Regions from separate parts of the Arthrobacter sp. NPDC093128 genome, predicted to be linked through region 2. Evidence: predicted binding sites of a transcription regulator. Region 2 holds the regulator's gene; the other holds the start of a gene.
What was found. Region 2 encodes HrcA, which represses chaperone genes, less so after heat shock. Its sites were predicted from a motif close to TTNGCACTCGNNNNNNNCGAGTGCNAA; they were not measured.

Region 1: the regulator HrcA is predicted to act here: its motif matches at 3,542-3,568, upstream of groES (co-chaperone GroES).

The regions. Positions count from the first base shown of each region.
Region 1 covers NZ_JBFBEY010000001.1:212,016-219,911, forward strand. Annotated here, with positions in the region: gene AB0N24_RS01070 (glycoside hydrolase family 3 N-terminal domain-containing protein) at 1-844, shown strand, start outside; gene AB0N24_RS01075 (shikimate 5-dehydrogenase) at 949-1,779, shown strand; gene AB0N24_RS01080 (class I SAM-dependent methyltransferase) at 1,843-3,078, opposite strand; gene AB0N24_RS01085 (hypothetical protein) at 3,134-3,520, shown strand; gene groES (co-chaperone GroES) at 3,728-4,021, shown strand; gene groL (chaperonin GroEL) at 4,107-5,717, shown strand; gene AB0N24_RS01100 (dihydrofolate reductase family protein) at 5,793-6,392, opposite strand; gene AB0N24_RS01105 (dihydrofolate reductase family protein) at 6,392-6,994, opposite strand; gene AB0N24_RS01110 (ATP-dependent DNA ligase) at 7,083-7,896, shown strand, end outside.
Region 2 covers NZ_JBFBEY010000003.1:260,573-268,468, forward strand. Annotated here, with positions in the region: gene lepA (translation elongation factor 4) at 1-185, shown strand, start outside; gene hemW (radical SAM family heme chaperone HemW) at 222-1,451, shown strand; gene AB0N24_RS05010 (DUF4870 domain-containing protein) at 1,491-1,910, opposite strand; gene AB0N24_RS05015 (DUF3097 domain-containing protein) at 2,034-2,885, opposite strand; gene hrcA (heat-inducible transcriptional repressor HrcA) at 3,118-4,131, shown strand; gene dnaJ (molecular chaperone DnaJ) at 4,226-5,353, shown strand; gene AB0N24_RS05030 (16S rRNA (uracil(1498)-N(3))-methyltransferase) at 5,356-6,138, shown strand; gene AB0N24_RS05035 (GerMN domain-containing protein) at 6,183-7,145, opposite strand; gene AB0N24_RS05040 (PhoH family protein) at 7,522-7,896, shown strand, end outside.

The DNA of each region.
Region 1 (7,896 bases), on a different contig from region 2:
CGTGCAGAAGGCCACCGTGGAGCAGCTCCGGGCGAAGGACTGGAAACCGTTCCAGGCCGCGATCGATGCCGGCCTGCCCATGATTATGACCGGCCACATTTCCGTCCCGGCGTTGGAACCGGGAATTCCGGCGTCGCTGTCCAAACCGAGCTACGCGGCCCTGCGCGGCATGGGCTTCAAGGGCGTTGCCGTGACGGACGCGCTCAACATGGGCGCGGTGCAAAAGCAGTTCCCCGATGAATCAGCCGCACCGCGGGCGCTGGCCGCGGGTGCGGACCTGCTGCTGATGCCCGGGGACGTGGCAGCGGCCCACGCGGCAGTGGTCAGTGCCGTCAAATCGGGCACGCTGCCTCTGCCGCGCCTGGAGGAGGCGGCCCAGCGGGTGGTGACGATGATGATGTGGCGCGCCCGGACCCCTGCCCCGCAGGGCGCCGCGCCGGGCAGCGGTTCCGGACTCTCCCAGCGTGTTTCCGCGGCGGCAGTCACCGTCCTTGCCGGACCGTGCCGCGGTGCGATGGTGCCCGGCAGCGTCCGGCTGGCCGGGGGAAGTGAACAGGACCGGGCACGTTTTGTCCAAGCGGCGCGTGCGGCCGGTATCACCGTCGGCGCAGGCCCCCTCGTGACCCTGATCGGCTACGAAGAGCCGCCGGCCCAAGGCGATGTTGCGGTGGCTCTTGATGCGCCGTGGTCACTGGCGGGTTCGGCAGCGCCGGCCAAGGTGGCGCTGTACGGGCGAAGCCAGGAAGCCTTCAACGCCCTGGCCGCCGTCCTGGCGGGAAAGGCGACCGCCCCCGGAAAGCTGCCTGTCGCCGTCGGGCCCTTCGCCCCCGGCAGCGGTTGCTGAGCGCCGCTGCCCGGCTGCGTAATAGTGCCGGCCGGTCCGTCTTAGTTCGCGGCCTGCCCTGTCCTTAAGGGGGATCTGCGGCTGCCGGGCGTTTAATGGACCACGTGCCAATTCTGAATAAAGACATGACCCTGTGCATCTCCCTCTCGGCCCGGCCGAGCAACAACGGAACCCGTTTCCACAACCATCTGTATGAGCAGCTGGGCCTGAACTGGATCTACAAGGCCTTCGCGCCCACGGACCTGGCGCAGGCCATCGCCGGCGTCAGGGGCCTGGGCATCCGGGGCTGCGCTGTGTCCATGCCGTATAAGGAAGACGTCATTGCGCTGGTTGACGTCATGGACCCCTCGGCCAAAGCGATCGACTCGGTGAACACGATCGTGAACGACGGCGGCCGCCTCACGGCCTACAACACCGACTACACGGCGATCGAGCAGCTGCTGCAGCGCAACGCCGTGCCCGCCCACTACTCGGTGCTGCTCAAGGGTTCCGGCGGCATGGCCAAAGCCACCGCCGCCGCCCTCCGCGACGCAGGGTTCCGGCACGTCACCATCATCGCCCGCAACGAATCATCCGGTAAACCGCTCGCGGACCTCTACGGGTTCAAGTGGAGCCCAGAGCTTCCCGCGGCGGATGCGGGCGGCACGGCGGACATGATCATCAACGTGACCCCGGTGGGGATGGCCGGCGGTCCGGATGTCAATTCGCTGTCCTTCCCGCCGGAGGCGGTGGACGCCGCGCAGGTGGTGTTCGACGTCGTTGCGCTGCCCGCCGAGACGCCCCTCATCAGGGCGGCCCGTGCTGCCGGCAAGACGGTCATCACCGGAGCACAAGTAGCCACCATCCAGGCCCTGGAGCAGTTCGTGCTGTACACCGGTGTCCGGCCCACCGACGAGCAGGTCCGGGCGGCGGAAGACTTCATGCGGGCGCAGTAGCAGAGAAGGCCCGGCAGCAGGCAGCGGGCTAGGCGCCGGCAACGGTGAAGGCCCGGCAGCGGGCTAGGCGCCGGGCTGTACCGGCTCCACCGAGATGGCCACCCGGTCCTCGCCGATCCTGGTGAGGACCAGGGTGGCCGTCTTTTTGCCTTTGGACCCCTTGCCGCCCCCGGCGAGAAGCTGCTTGCGGAGTTCCTCCGGGGTGACCGAGGTGCCCCGTTTCTTGATGTCCAGCACGCCGATGTTGTGCTGCTTCACCCAGGCCTTGAGGGCCTTGACGTTGAAGGGCATGACCTCCAGGACCTTGTAGGCCCTGGCGAACGGCGTATCCAGGAGCTCGGGCGCGCAGATGTAGGCGATGTGTTCGTCCACGAGGTGGCCGCCGAGCCGGGCCGCGACGTCCGCCACGAGGCCGGCCCGGATGACGGCGCCGTCAGGCTCGTAGAGGTAGCCCTCCACCGGGCCCACAGGGGCGACGGGGCCGGCGTCGAACTCTTCTGCACTGGTGATTTCCGCGGCGCCCTGCGGGCCGAGGAGAAGCGCCGCCCGCCGGATGCCCGGCCGGCTGACCGCGTTGAACCACAAAGTCACCTCGGTGACGTCGCCGCCCACGGAAACCCACTGCGCCTCGCAGCCCGCCGGGACGGAATCATGCGGAATGCCCGGTCCCATCTTCACGCCCACTGCCCGTCCCGACCCTGCAAGGGATTCCACAAAGGACAGCGGCGGGGAGAATTCCTCCGGATCCCAGATTCGCCGCGTCCCGGAACTGGAGGTGGTGCGGCGGGCCGGATCCAGCCAGACGCCGTCCACGCCGTCGAGGGGAACGGAGGTGGCATCGGAGTGAACCACGCTGGCGTGCGGGAAGGGAATCAGGTTCATGGTGGCGCAGGCGGCAGTGGTCTCGTCCATTTCCACGGCGGTGACCCTGATGTCCATCGAGGCCAAGGCCATGGAATCGGCACCGAGCCCGCAGCCGAGATCGGCCACATGCTCAATTCCGGCGGTCGCGAACCGTTCCGCGTGCCTGGCCGCCACGTTGAGCCGCGTGGCCTGCTCCAGCCCCGCCTGCGTGAAAATCATCTGGCGGGCAAATTCGCCGAACTTGGCTTCAGCCTTGGTCCGCAGCCGGGACTGGGTGAGGACCGCCGACACCAGGGCGGGGGAGTGGCCGGCCTTCCGGAGTGATTCATTGAGCCGGAACGCATCGTCCTCCCGGTACGGCCCCAGCGAGGCCAACAGCTCCCAGCCTTCGCTGGTCAGGAGCGGGGCGATCAGGTCCTGCGGTGCGTCAGCCATGTCATCAAGCCTAATCGAGGCGGCGGACACGCACGGTGCGGATAGTGTGGGAAGCATGGAAGACAGTGCAGGGCCGCAGCCGGAGAGTAATGACCACCACCAACAAAAGGGCCTTGCGAAGTACGCCAGGCCGGCGCTGATCGCCGGTTCCGCCATCGCCGTGCTCTGCCTGGCGCTCCTGGTGATCATCTTCATCCTGGATTCCTTCAACGCGACCGTGTACTCGGTGGGCGGCAAGAACATCCAGGACGCCACCGACGAGGCACGGCAGATCCGCGAGTCGTACACTGCCGTCCGCACGGGCGGACTGGTGTTCCTGATTGCCTCGGTGGTCACGGCGCTCGCCGCCGCCGTCGTGCTTTACCGGAACCGCAACGTTACGGAAGACGACGACACGGACGACGGCGACGACGTCGACTTTGAGGACCTGGCAGGGCGCTAAGCGTTCACCGGGGACGAAATTCTGGCACTCGCCTTGACCGAGTGCTAACCACTTACATAGAGTCATCATTAGCACTCTCCCTAGGAGGGTGCTAACACATGGAGAACTGCCAGCCACGCTGCTGCCGGCACCGCGACGACGGTTTGCATGCCGAGGCGCAACAGTTTTCCAGTCCATGAATTTACTGACGTAGAAGGAGAGGTCCGAGTGTCGGTCTCTATTAAGCCTCTTGAGGATCGTATTGTTGTCCGCCCGCTCGAAGCCGAGCAGACCACGGCTTCCGGCCTGGTTATCCCGGACTCCGCGCAGGAGAAGCCGCAGGAAGGCGAAGTTGTCGCAGTAGGCCCCGGCCGCTTCGAGGACGGCAACCGTGTTCCGGTCGACGTAGCCGTCGGCGACGTTGTTATCTACTCCAAGTACGGCGGAACCGAAGTCAAGACCGGCGGCACCGAGTACCTCGTGCTGTCCGCCCGCGACGTTCTGGCGATCGTCGTAAAGTAACTCTTGGACCCCCGCGCCGCCGATCAGTCTGATGCATGTCTGACAGATCAGCTGCGCGGGGTTTCTGTCTTGAAAGGACAAAACCATGGCAAAGCAGCTTGCGTTTAACGACGCTGCCCGCCGGTCGCTTGAAGCCGGCATCGACAAGCTCGCCAACACGGTCAAGGTGACGCTCGGCCCGCGCGGCCGCAACGTCGTGCTGGACAAGAAGTGGGGCGCTCCCACCATCACGAACGACGGCGTGACCATCGCCCGTGAAGTCGAACTGGATGACCCGTTCGAAAACCTTGGCGCACAGCTGGCCAAGGAAGTAGCCACCAAGACCAACGATGTTGCCGGTGACGGCACCACCACGGCCACCGTCCTGGCACAGGCACTGGTCAAGGAAGGCCTGCGCAACGTTGCGGCTGGCGCCGCTCCGGGCCAGATCAAGCGCGGCATCGAGGTTTCAGTGGAAGCCGTTGCTGCCCGCCTGCTCGAGAACGCCCGCCCGGTCGAAGGCACCCAGGTCGCCAACGTCGCCGCCATTTCGGCACAGAGCGACGAGATCGGCGAGCTCCTGGCCGAGGCTTTCGGCAAGGTCGGCAAGGATGGTGTGATCACCATCGAGGAATCCTCCACCACGCAGACCGAACTGGTCCTCACCGAGGGCATGCAGTTCGACAAGGGCTACCTGTCCCCGTACTTCGTCACCGACGCGGAACGCCAGGAAGCTGTCCTTGAAGACGCCCTCATCCTGATCAACCAGGGCAAGATCTCCTCGGTGCAGGACTTCCTGCCGCTGCTGGAGAAGGCGTTGCAGAGCTCCAAGCCGCTGTTCATCATTGCCGAAGACGTCGACGGCGAGGCACTGTCCACGCTGATCGTCAACCGCATCCGCGGCACCCTGAACGTCGTTGCCGTCAAGGCTCCGGGCTTCGGTGACCGCCGCAAGGCAATGCTGCAGGACATCGCCACCCTCACCGGTGCACAGGTTGTCTCCCCGGAACTGGGCCTCAGCCTGGACTCCGTTGGCCTTGAGGTGCTGGGTACGGCCCGCCGGATCACGGTCACCAAGGACAACACCACCATCGTTGATGGTGCCGGATCGGCAGAGGACGTTGCAGCACGGGTTGCCCAGCTGCGCGCCGAGCTGACCCGCACCGACTCCGACTGGGACAAGGAAAAGCTGCAGGAGCGCCTGGCCAAGCTGGCCGGCGGCATCGGTGTGATCAAGGTCGGCGCAGCCACCGAGGTTGAGCTGAAGGAAAAGAAGCACCGCATCGAGGACGCCGTGTCCTCCACCCGCGCTGCCCTCGAAGAAGGCATCGTTGCCGGTGGCGGTTCCGCCCTCATCCACGCCCTGAAGGCACTGGACGAGGACCCTGCCGTCACGGCGCTCGAAGGTGATGCAGCAGCAGCTGTGGGCATCGTGCGCCGCGCACTGGTCCAGCCCGTGCGCTGGATCGCCCAGAACGCCGGCTTTGACGGCTATGTCGTCGCTGCCAAGGTCGCGGAATCCGCCATCCACCATGGCTTCAACGCCAAGACCGGCGAATACGAAGACCTCATCGCTGCCGGAGTCATCGACCCCGTCAAGGTGACGCGCGCAGCCCTCCGCAACGCCGCCTCCATCGCAGCGCTGGTTCTCACCACCGAGACCCTCGTTGTCGAAAAGCCGGCCGACGAGGACGAGCACGCAGGCCACCAGCACTAGCTTGTAGCCAACTCCGCAAGAACCGGTCCAGCGTTGCTGGGCCGGTTCTTTGCGTCCCGGGTGTGCGGGACGTCGCTACCTTTTGACCGCGTAGCGCACGTGCGTGGCGAACGTCGAGCTGACAGCCTTGACGATTTCGAGGTCGACGTCATGATCGAAGCCGTCGAAAAGACGTTTGCCGGAGCCAAGGATCACCGGTGCCGTCGACAGCACCAGTTCATCCACCCGGCCGGCGGCCAGCGCCTGCCGGATCACATCTGCGCCGCCGCCGATCGACACGTCTTTGCCTCCGGCTACCCCGGTTGCCTGCACCAGGGCTTCGTCGAGCCCGGACACGAAGGTAAAACCGGATGCGCCCTCCGGCTGGTCCTGCAGGCGGTGTGTGAGCACGAACAGCGGGCCGGGGAACGGGTTCGTCCCTCCCCACGCCCCTGCGGCGTCATACATGCCGCGGCCGACGATGCCGGCACCCATGCCCGCTTCGAGCTCGTCGTAGAAATCCTTGTCGGGGCCGTTCATCGCGAAGTGGTGTCCGCCGTCGTAGGTCCATGGACCACCCATCACCCAGTAGTGCAGGCGCTCTCCGCCCTTGCCCAGGCCGTACTCGGGCCCGTCCTCGGGGCCGGTGATGTAGCCGTCAACCGACGTGGTGATGGCTGCGATGACCTTGCCCATTACGTGGCCCCCATTTCCTGCGTTTCCACGTCGCCCGCACGCTCGTAGATCAGCGAAACCGCTCCCTTCGGGAAGGTGCGCGCCGGCTCGGTGAGGCGGAACGTGGCGGGAATTGTGCCGGCGTCGAACAGGCGCTTGCCCTGGCCCAGGGTGACCGGATAGAGCCAGAAGTGGAGGCGGTCGATCACCTCCGCCGCCAGCAGTGAGCGAATGAGGACGCCGCTGCCGAACATGTGCACCTGGCCGTACTCCTCGCGAAGCCGTCCTGCGGAGGCGGCATCCGGCAGCACAGTAGTGCCGGCCCAGCCGGGATCAGTCAGGCTGCTGGAGACCACAAATTTCGGTACCCGGTTGAGCGTGCCGCCGATGTCGTCGGACTGGTGGGGCCAGTATGCAGCGAAGATGTCGTAGGTCTTTCGTCCGAGCAGCAGGGCATCGATGTTGCTGATCTCGGACTCGATGGCCGCCTCAGCCTCGTTGTCGGATACCGGCGCCTGCCAGCCCCCGAAAGCGAAGCCACCCTCAGTGTCCTCTTCGCGGCCGCCGGGCCCCTGGTAGACGCCGTCGAGGGTGATGAACAGGTTCGCGACGATGATTCCCATGCGTTCATTCTCGAACCGTGTTCCGGCACTGTCCAGAGCCGGCGGCCGGATCAGTGTTCGGCGCCGCCAGGCGTGGCAGACTGGTCCCATGCTGCTCGGGGAGCTCGTGAGGACCACGGATGCCGTCGCGTCCACCCGCTCACGGCTCGCGAAGGTCGATGCATTGGCCGGCCTGCTGCGCCGGCTCGAGCCCGCAGACATCGCAACGGCCGTCGGCCTGCTCATCGCCAGGCCGCGGCAGGGCCGGGTGGGGGTCGGTTGGCGCGGTATGGCAGCAGCCATGGGGGAGCCGGCCGCCGAGCCGAGCCTTACGGTCGCGGACCTCGACGCTGCGCTGGATCGGCTGCTCGGCACGGCAGGCGCCGGTTCGGCCGCCGAGCGAGCCGCGGCTCTTAAGTTGCTCACTGCCGCCGCCACTGAGCGCGAACAGGCATTCATCGCCGGCGTGCTGCTCGGCGAACTGCGAACCGGTGCGCTGGAGGGGGTGCTGACGGATGCCATCGCCCGCGCCGCCGATCGGCCCGTCGGGGCCGTGCGCCGCGCCGCGATGCTCTCCGGCGACCTCGGCGGAACCGCCTTGCTGGCCATCACGGGCACGGCCGCAGAGCTGGACGCCGTGGGCCTCGTCGTGGGCCGTCCGGTGCAGCCCATGCTCGCGTCAACCGCGGCAAGCACCAGCGCGGCGCTGGAGATCACGGGGGAGGCGTCCGTGGAATACAAGCTCGACGGCGCCCGCATCCAGGTGCACCGCGCCGGCGACGAAGTACGCATCTTTACCCGCACGCTTGCCGAGGTGACCCACCGGCTGCCCGAGGTGGTGGAAGTAGTGCGCAGCCTTCCAGTGCACGATGTGATCCTCGACGGCGAGACCCTCGCCCTCGATGAGGACGGCGGCCCGCGGC
Region 2 (7,896 bases):
GCGCCATCCGCAAGGACGTCCTGGCCAAATGCTACGGCGGCGATATTTCCCGTAAGCGCAAACTTCTGGAAAAGCAGAAGGAAGGCAAAAAGCGCATGAAGATGGTGGGCCGCGTTGAGGTTCCTCAGGAAGCCTTCATCGCCGCGCTGACCACCGACGAGTCCAAGGACAAGGCCAAGAAGTAGTGATGACAGTGGCCGGCAACACCGGACGCCCCCGCAATGCCTAGCATTCTCCCCCTCGGCGACCCCGCGCCGTCGGACGGCCTGCTTCCCGCGCAGGCCGCCGACGGCGTTGCCGGGCGGGCATTCGGGCTGTACGTCCACATCCCCTTCTGTGCCGTCCGCTGCGGATACTGCGACTTCAATACCTACACGGCCACGGAACTCGGCGGCGGGGCGTCCCAGGACGCCTATGCCTCCACGGCCATCGCCGAGGTGGAGTTTGCCGCCAAGGCATTGCGGGCCAGCGGACTGCCTGACCGCCGGCTGGGCACGGTCTTTTTCGGCGGCGGCACGCCGACGCTGCTGCCCGCGGAGGACCTGGCCCGCATCCTCACCGCGGCCGTTGCGGAATGGGGGCTGGAGCCCGGCGCCGAAGTCACCACCGAAGCAAACCCGGATTCAGTCACCCCGGAGTCCCTCCATCTGCTGGCTGACGCAGGCTTCACGCGTGTGTCGTTCGGCATGCAGTCCGCCGTCCCGCATGTGCTGAAGGTGCTCGACCGCACCCACACGCCCAGCCGCGTGCCGCAGGTGGTGCAGTGGGCACGGGACGCTGGCCTCGCGGTCAGCCTGGACCTCATCTACGGCACCCCGGGCGAGTCCCTGGAGGACTGGCGGTACTCACTCGAAACCGCCCTGTCCTACGGGCCGGACCACATCAGTGCCTACGCGCTGATTGTGGAGGACGGCACCAAGCTGGCCGCCCAGATCCGCCGCGGCGAAGTTCCCGGAATCGACGACGACGACCATGCCGACAAGTACGAACTCGCGGACGAACTCATCAGCGCCGCCGGCCTCGGCTGGTATGAGGTAAGCAACTGGTCGCGTACGCCGGAACAGGCATGCCGGCACAACCTGGCGTACTGGCGCGGGGATGACTGGTGGGGGATCGGCCCCGGCGCGCATTCGCACGTCGGCGGCGTCCGCTGGTGGAACGTCAAACACCCCACTGCCTACGCGGGCCGGCTCGCCGGCGGCGTGTCGCCGGCAGCCGGCCGGGAGACGCTCGACGCTGAAACCCGGAACGTTGAGCGGGTCATGCTCGAAGCCAGGCTGAGCAGCGGACTCGAGGTTGCCGGGCTGGGATCGTCGGGACGGCATGCCGTTGCGGGGCTGATCGCCGATGGGCTGGTGGACCCCGCCCTGGCGTTCAAGGGCAGGCTCGTCCTCACGCTCAAAGGCAGGCTCCTCGCCGACGCCGTGGTCAGAAGGATCCTTCCCGACTGACTCCGGCTTCGCCGTCCGGCAGCGCCCGGCCTCAGCCGGTTACTTGATCCAGCGCAGGTTGAAGTCGTACCGGTGCGGCTGGCCCCGGTTCACATGGATGCCGGCCGCGACCGAGAAGCAGGTCACGGCGATCCAGATCAGCGTGGCCAGCACCGCGAAGATGTTTCCCACGACCGGAAGCATCACGAGGATGTTGCAGATGACCGCCGCGACGGTGGGAGGCAGGGTGAAATTCAGTGCTTCCTTGGACTCCTGCGCCGTGAACGGCCCGCGCTCCTTGAAGATCAGGTAGATCAGCAGCGACGGGACACATCCAAGGATGCCGCCGAAGTGGGCGAGCGTTGCCCACTGCCGGTCTTCGTTGGCCGTCAGCGGCAGTGCGTTGGCGGGGACACCATGATACTGGGGCTGGCCATGGCCGGCCTGGTTGTCCCTTTGTTCACGTGCGTCTTCTGCCACGGTGTCGTCCTTCGGATTGCAGTGGTGCGGTGGTTCCCGGAAAAGCGGACGCTGCCACAACAGCAACAACCGCCGTATCAAGAATACTGGGTCAGGGGTGCATTCGGAGAGTCCACCGGCCCCTTACGGCACGGTGAGGAAGTCGATGACCTCTTCCACCCGGCCCAGCAGGGACGGTTCCAGGTCCGCGTAGCTGCGGACGGCCCCCAGCAGCTTCTGCCAGCCCAGGCCGATGTCTTCCTTTGTCTCGTGCGGCCAGCCGAAGGCCGTCAGGATTCCGGTCTTCCAGTCGACGCCGCGCGGTATAACCGGCCACGCGTCAATGCCGAGCACTGCGGGGCGGATCGCCTGCCACACATCCACGTAGGGGTGGCCGACGATCAGCACGTTGCCCGCGGCGCCGGGGGACGCCATGACGGCGTCGGCGATCCGCGACTCCTTTGAGTTGGCCACGAGGTGGTCAACCAGCACCCCCAGCCGCCGGCCGGGGCCCGGACGGAACGCGGCAACCGCCGCCGTGAGGTCGTCGATGCCGTGCAGAGGCTCGACGACGATGCCCTCCACGCGGAGGTCGTCACCCCAGACCTTTTCCACGAGTTCGGCATCGTGCTTGCCTTCCACCCAGATGCGGCTTGCCTTGGCCACCTGCGCGCGATGGCCGGCCACCCGCACCGACCCGGAGGCCGTCCGGTTGGATCCGGCGGGGGCTGCCTGCGCGCGGGGAGCAGGCGGCATCAGCCGGATGGGCAGGCCCTCCAGGAGGAACCCGTAGCCGAGGCGGAAGGTGCGCGACTTGCCGCGCCGGTCCTCCAGGGCCACAACATGCATGCCGCCCGACTTCTCCACCCTGGTGACAGCGCCCACCCAGCCGGACTGCACGTCTTCAAGCACCATGCCGCGTTCAACCGGAACTTCGGGAAGCTCGGATTTCCGGGGAGCCGTGATGTCCTGCGGGCCCCAGTTCTGGTACGACATCCGATACACACTGCCTTGCACTAGGAGGAGGGAACCAGGGCGGCCGTGCCTTCATTTTTCCGCACGTCCGGTTCCGCGCCGGAGTTTCGCCCGGAGCGGTACCAATGCTAACAACGCGGCGACTCATATTAGACTGGTTAGCACTTAGACATGACGAGTGCTAACGGGTGACGGGATATGCGCCTGGCGCAATGCCGGGACATGGCACGGGAAAGCCGATCGGAGGTGGAGAATGAGCGAACCACGCAAGCTTGAAGTACTGCGCGCCATCGTGGAGGACTACGTCCATTCCCGCGAACCTGTGGGCTCCAAGGCGCTGGTGGAAAGGCACCATCTGGGTGTCTCCAGTGCCACCATCCGCAACGACATGGCGGCGTTGGAGGACGAGGGCCTGATCACGGCGCCGCATACCAGTGCCGGCCGCATCCCCACGGACAAGGGCTACCGGCTCTTCGTTGACCAGATCTCCGCGGTCAAGCCGCTGTCGCAGGCAGAACGGCGGGCCATCCAGACGCTACTGGAAGGGTCCGACGACCTGGACGATGTCCTGGAACGCACCGTGCGGCTGCTGTCGCAGCTGACCAACCAGGTGGCGGTGGTCCAGTACCCACACCTTAGCCGTGCCATGGTGCGGCACATCGAGTTCGTGCTGCTGGCACCGCGGCAGGTCCTGATCGTGCTGATTGCGGACACCGGAAAAGTCGAACAGCGGGTCATTGACGTCGGGCAGGCCCTCGGCGACGACGCCCTCGGCGGCCTTCGCACACGGTTCCTGAAGAGCCTTTCCGGCACACCGCTGAGCCTTCTCCCGCAGGCGCTGCCCGCCGTCGTCGCCGCGTGTGAACCGTCACGCCGGCATGCCGCCCAGGCGCTGGCGCGAGGCCTCGACGCCCTGGCCAGCAGCACCCGCGAGGAGCGGATGGTCATGGCCGGAACCGCCAACCTCGCACGATCCAATGTTGACTTCCCGCTGAGCATCGGCCCGGTCCTCGAGGCACTCGAAGAACAGGTGGTCATGCTCCGCCTGCTCAGCGAAATGGCGGAGGACCCCCGTGGCGTCACCGTCAGCATCGGCCGCGAGAATCCGTACGACGGACTCGCCGAGGCCTCGGTGGTGGCTACCGGCTACGGCCCCGGCTCCAGTGCCAAGGTTGGCGTCCTTGGCCCCACCCGGATGGACTATCCCACCACCATGGCCGCGGTCCGGGCCGTGGCACGCTACCTTTCCAGGATCCTCGGACCTTGACCGGTCCTTCATCACCCAACCAGGCCTCCGTTTCCCGGCTTGCGGGGTGCGGCAGCAGCATCACAGGCAGTACAACCAGGAAGAGATACGAACTTTGAGCAGCCACTACGACGTTCTTGGAGTCTCACCCGAAGCGACGGGCGAAGAGATCAAGAAAGCCTACCGAAAGCTTGCGCGAACCCTGCACCCGGACGTTAACCCCGGCGAGGATGCCTCGGACCGCTTCAAGGCTGTCACGCACGCCTATGAAGTGCTGTCCGACCCGCAGAAACGCCGTGTCTACGACACCACCGGCAACGAGAACGGCACGGACAACGGCTTCGGCGGTGCCGGCTACTCGGGCCAGGGCTTCGCCTTCCAGGACATCTTCGACACCTTCTTCGGAGCGGGCGGCTCAGCCGGGCCCGCTTCGCGCGTCCGCCGCGGCCAGGACGCCCTGATCAGCGTCCGCATCGACCTTCGCGACGCCGTCTTCGGCGTCAACAAGAAGCTTGAGGTCGACACAGCCGTAACGTGCCCCACCTGCGAGGGTTCCTGCTGCCAGCCCGGAACCCACCCCGAGCGCTGCGACATCTGCGGCGGCAGCGGCCAGGTACAGCGGGCCGTCCGCTCCATCCTGGGCCAGGTCATGACAGCCGCCCCCTGCGGCTCCTGCGAAGGCTTCGGAACCGTCATCAAGGATCCCTGCAACGAGTGCAACGGCCAGGGCCGCATCCGCAGCCGCCGTTCACTGACGGTCAAGGTCCCTGCCGGCGTAGCCACCGGAACCCGCATCCAGCTGGGCGGCCAGGGCGAAGCCGGGCCTGCCGGCGGCCCCTCCGGCGACCTGTACGTGGAGATCCGGGTCAACAATGACGCCACCTACGTGCGTGACGGCGACGACCTTCACGCCACCCTGCACATCCCGATGACCGCCGCAGCCCTGGGCACCGAACTCAGCCTGGACACGTTCGACGGGCAGCAGGAAATCGACGTCAAGGCGGGCACCCAGTCCGGTGAGGTCATCACCCTGCGCGGGCTCGGCGTCACCCATCTCCGGGGCTACGGCCGCGGCGACTTGAAGGTCCACCTGCAGGTCGAGACCCCGGCCAAGCTCGATGCCGCACAGGAAGACCTCCTCCGCCAGCTGGCCAAACTCCGGGGCGAGCAGTACACCGAGGGCAAACTCACCGCCAGCGGCGGTGTGTTCGCCAAGCTGCGGGACCGGTTCGGTAACCTGTAGCGGTGAGCAACCCGGTCTTTTTCGCGACCCCAGGAGCACTGGACCAGCAGGTTCCCGGGTCGCAGTACGTCCTTCAGGGAGCCGAAGCCCGGCACGCCGTCACCGTCAAGCGGATTTCCGTAGGGGAATCCGTTGACATAGCCGACGGCGCCGGCAAAAGGCTGACCGGGACCGTCGTCGCCGTCGGCCAAGGCGAGCTGACCGTGGAGTGCGCGGCGCTCGAAACCGAAGAGCGCCCGGACCTGCGCCTTGTCCTGGTTCAGGCGCTGGCGAAGGGCGACCGCGACGAACTTGCCGCGGAGACCGCCACCGAACTGGGAATCGATGCGGTCATCCCGTGGCAATCGGAACGCTCCATCGTCCGGTGGAAAGGTGAGCGGGCCGCCAAGGCGCATGCCAAGTGGCAGTCCGTGGTGACCGCAGCGGCCAAACAGGCGCGCCGGGCCTGGATTCCCGAGGTCCGTGCCGCCGTCGACGGTGCAGGTTTGCAGGCCGCCGTCGCCGCGGCGGACCTGGCCATCATCCTCCATGAGGATGCCGTCCGGCCGCTCCGCGCTGTTCTGGAGTCCTGGCGCGACGGTGACAGCGACGGCGGGACGGGTGGTCCCGGGCCGCGTGAAATCCTGCTCATTGTCGGGCCGGAAGGCGGAATCAGTCCGCGGGAGGTCACCAAGCTGTGCAGCGCCGGTGCGGTGACGGCACTGCTGGGCCACCACGTGCTCAGGTCTTCCACGGCGGGACCGGCCGCCACGGTTCTCGCCAGCGATATCCTGGGACGCTGGTAGCAGCGTCCGCTGATTCAGGGGTGTTGCCGTGAAACGCTCAGGTGCTACTCAACCGTGAAGCCGCGCGTGTCCACGTTCATTTCACGGTCGGGCGTCCCGGGATCGATCTGGGAAACGCGGACTTCATAGTTTCCCGGTGCGAGATTGACGTTCAGGGAGAAGAGCCCGGACTGCGTCGCCTCGGCCGAGGCCGTGACGTCACCGCTCAGATAGGCCGCCCTGTCGGTGCCGCCTTCGACCTTCAGGATCTTCCACCGGAGCTTGGCCCCGGGGAGCGTGCTTCGTCCGCTGATTTTGACGCTACCGTCAGCAACGCCCACACCTTCCTGTGGATCAATGATCCAGACCGGCGCCACCATGCCCGCGCCGCGTGGAGTAGGCGTACCCAGCCTGACGTGGTTGAACGCGAGGTAATCAGTGTGGCCGTCGACGAGGATTACCACCTGGATCTGCTGGCCGGAGTCCACCAGCCCCGAGCTCGCACCGGCAGCCGTCGCTGTGTACACCAGCTGCTGGATGGCCCGCTTTGCCATGTCGTCGTCGAGATTGCTGTTGAAGGCGTCCGGCGAGACATCCACCGTGATCACGTTCTTGCCGGAGATTGAGGTGGCAAGCTTCTTCGGGTTCTGCCACGGGGTGAAGAAATCCGGATCCAGCGGCTTCTGGGACATCATCGAACGCAGCGCCCGCGTGACGGGGTTTTCCTGCTCGGGGACGTCCCGGAATTCACGGTAGAGGAAGACGTTTTCGTTGCTGCGGCCGATCCAGTACACCGGAGCCTTGTTCGAAGCCTGCGTGGTCTCCAGCGGTGCACTCGTGGTGGGAACGCCGGCGGTGGCGGACCCGGTCATGGCCTGGGGCGTGCTGGCGGCGGTTGTTTCGGGCGGCTGCGGAGTGGCCACACAGCCGGAGAGTACCAGGGCGGCGGGCAGCACAAACAGGAGCGCTGCGGAGCGTGCCCGACTGCCTCCCGCTGTGTTCCGGCGTCGTGGATTCCAGATCTCCATGGTGCTTCCGGGTTCCTCCGCCCTGTCCGTGTAAACGTGGTACGTGTAAACGTGCCTGTGTCGCACTCTGCGATGGATTCCAGCATTACATGGAGTCTCCGGCCCCCAGCGGCGTTTACGGACGGTCGGCCGAACTGCAACGGGAACGATATGAGGCCGATACGAAGTTGATACCTAATGACGGGAACCTGCAACGAAACGGTTGCACCCGGAACACCGGACGGCAACGGTCCGAGGCTCCCGCACGGTGTACTGGCGTAAGATGGAAGGACTCGGCCCGGCACGGAGCCCGACGCTGACGCAGCGAAGGCGAACTGATCAGGCAGAGCGACAAATTTCCTAACTGGAGGGGACCAGAGGCCCGCAGGCCGGCACCATGACTGAAGCAACAAACGGAAGGCCCCGGTTCAGCTCCGGTGAGCGCACCACAGGTGAATTTCCCCATAGTCTTCCCGGTGTCCGGACGGAGGTGGTCATCTTTGACAACTCCGAACAGATGGTTCAGTCCCTGGGCAGCCACGACGAGGCCCTCCGTTTCATTGAGGAACAGTTCCCCGCAGTCGACTTCCACGTCCGCGGCAACGAACTGGCCATCAGCGGCCCCGCCGCGGACGTTCCCCGGATCATGCGCCTCCTCCACGAAGTGCGGGGGCTCGTAGACCGGGGAACGGTCATCACGCCGGCAGTCCTCCAACAGCTCGCGGCCCTGCTCCGGAGCCAGTCGCTCCAAAACCCGGTTGAGGTGCTGACG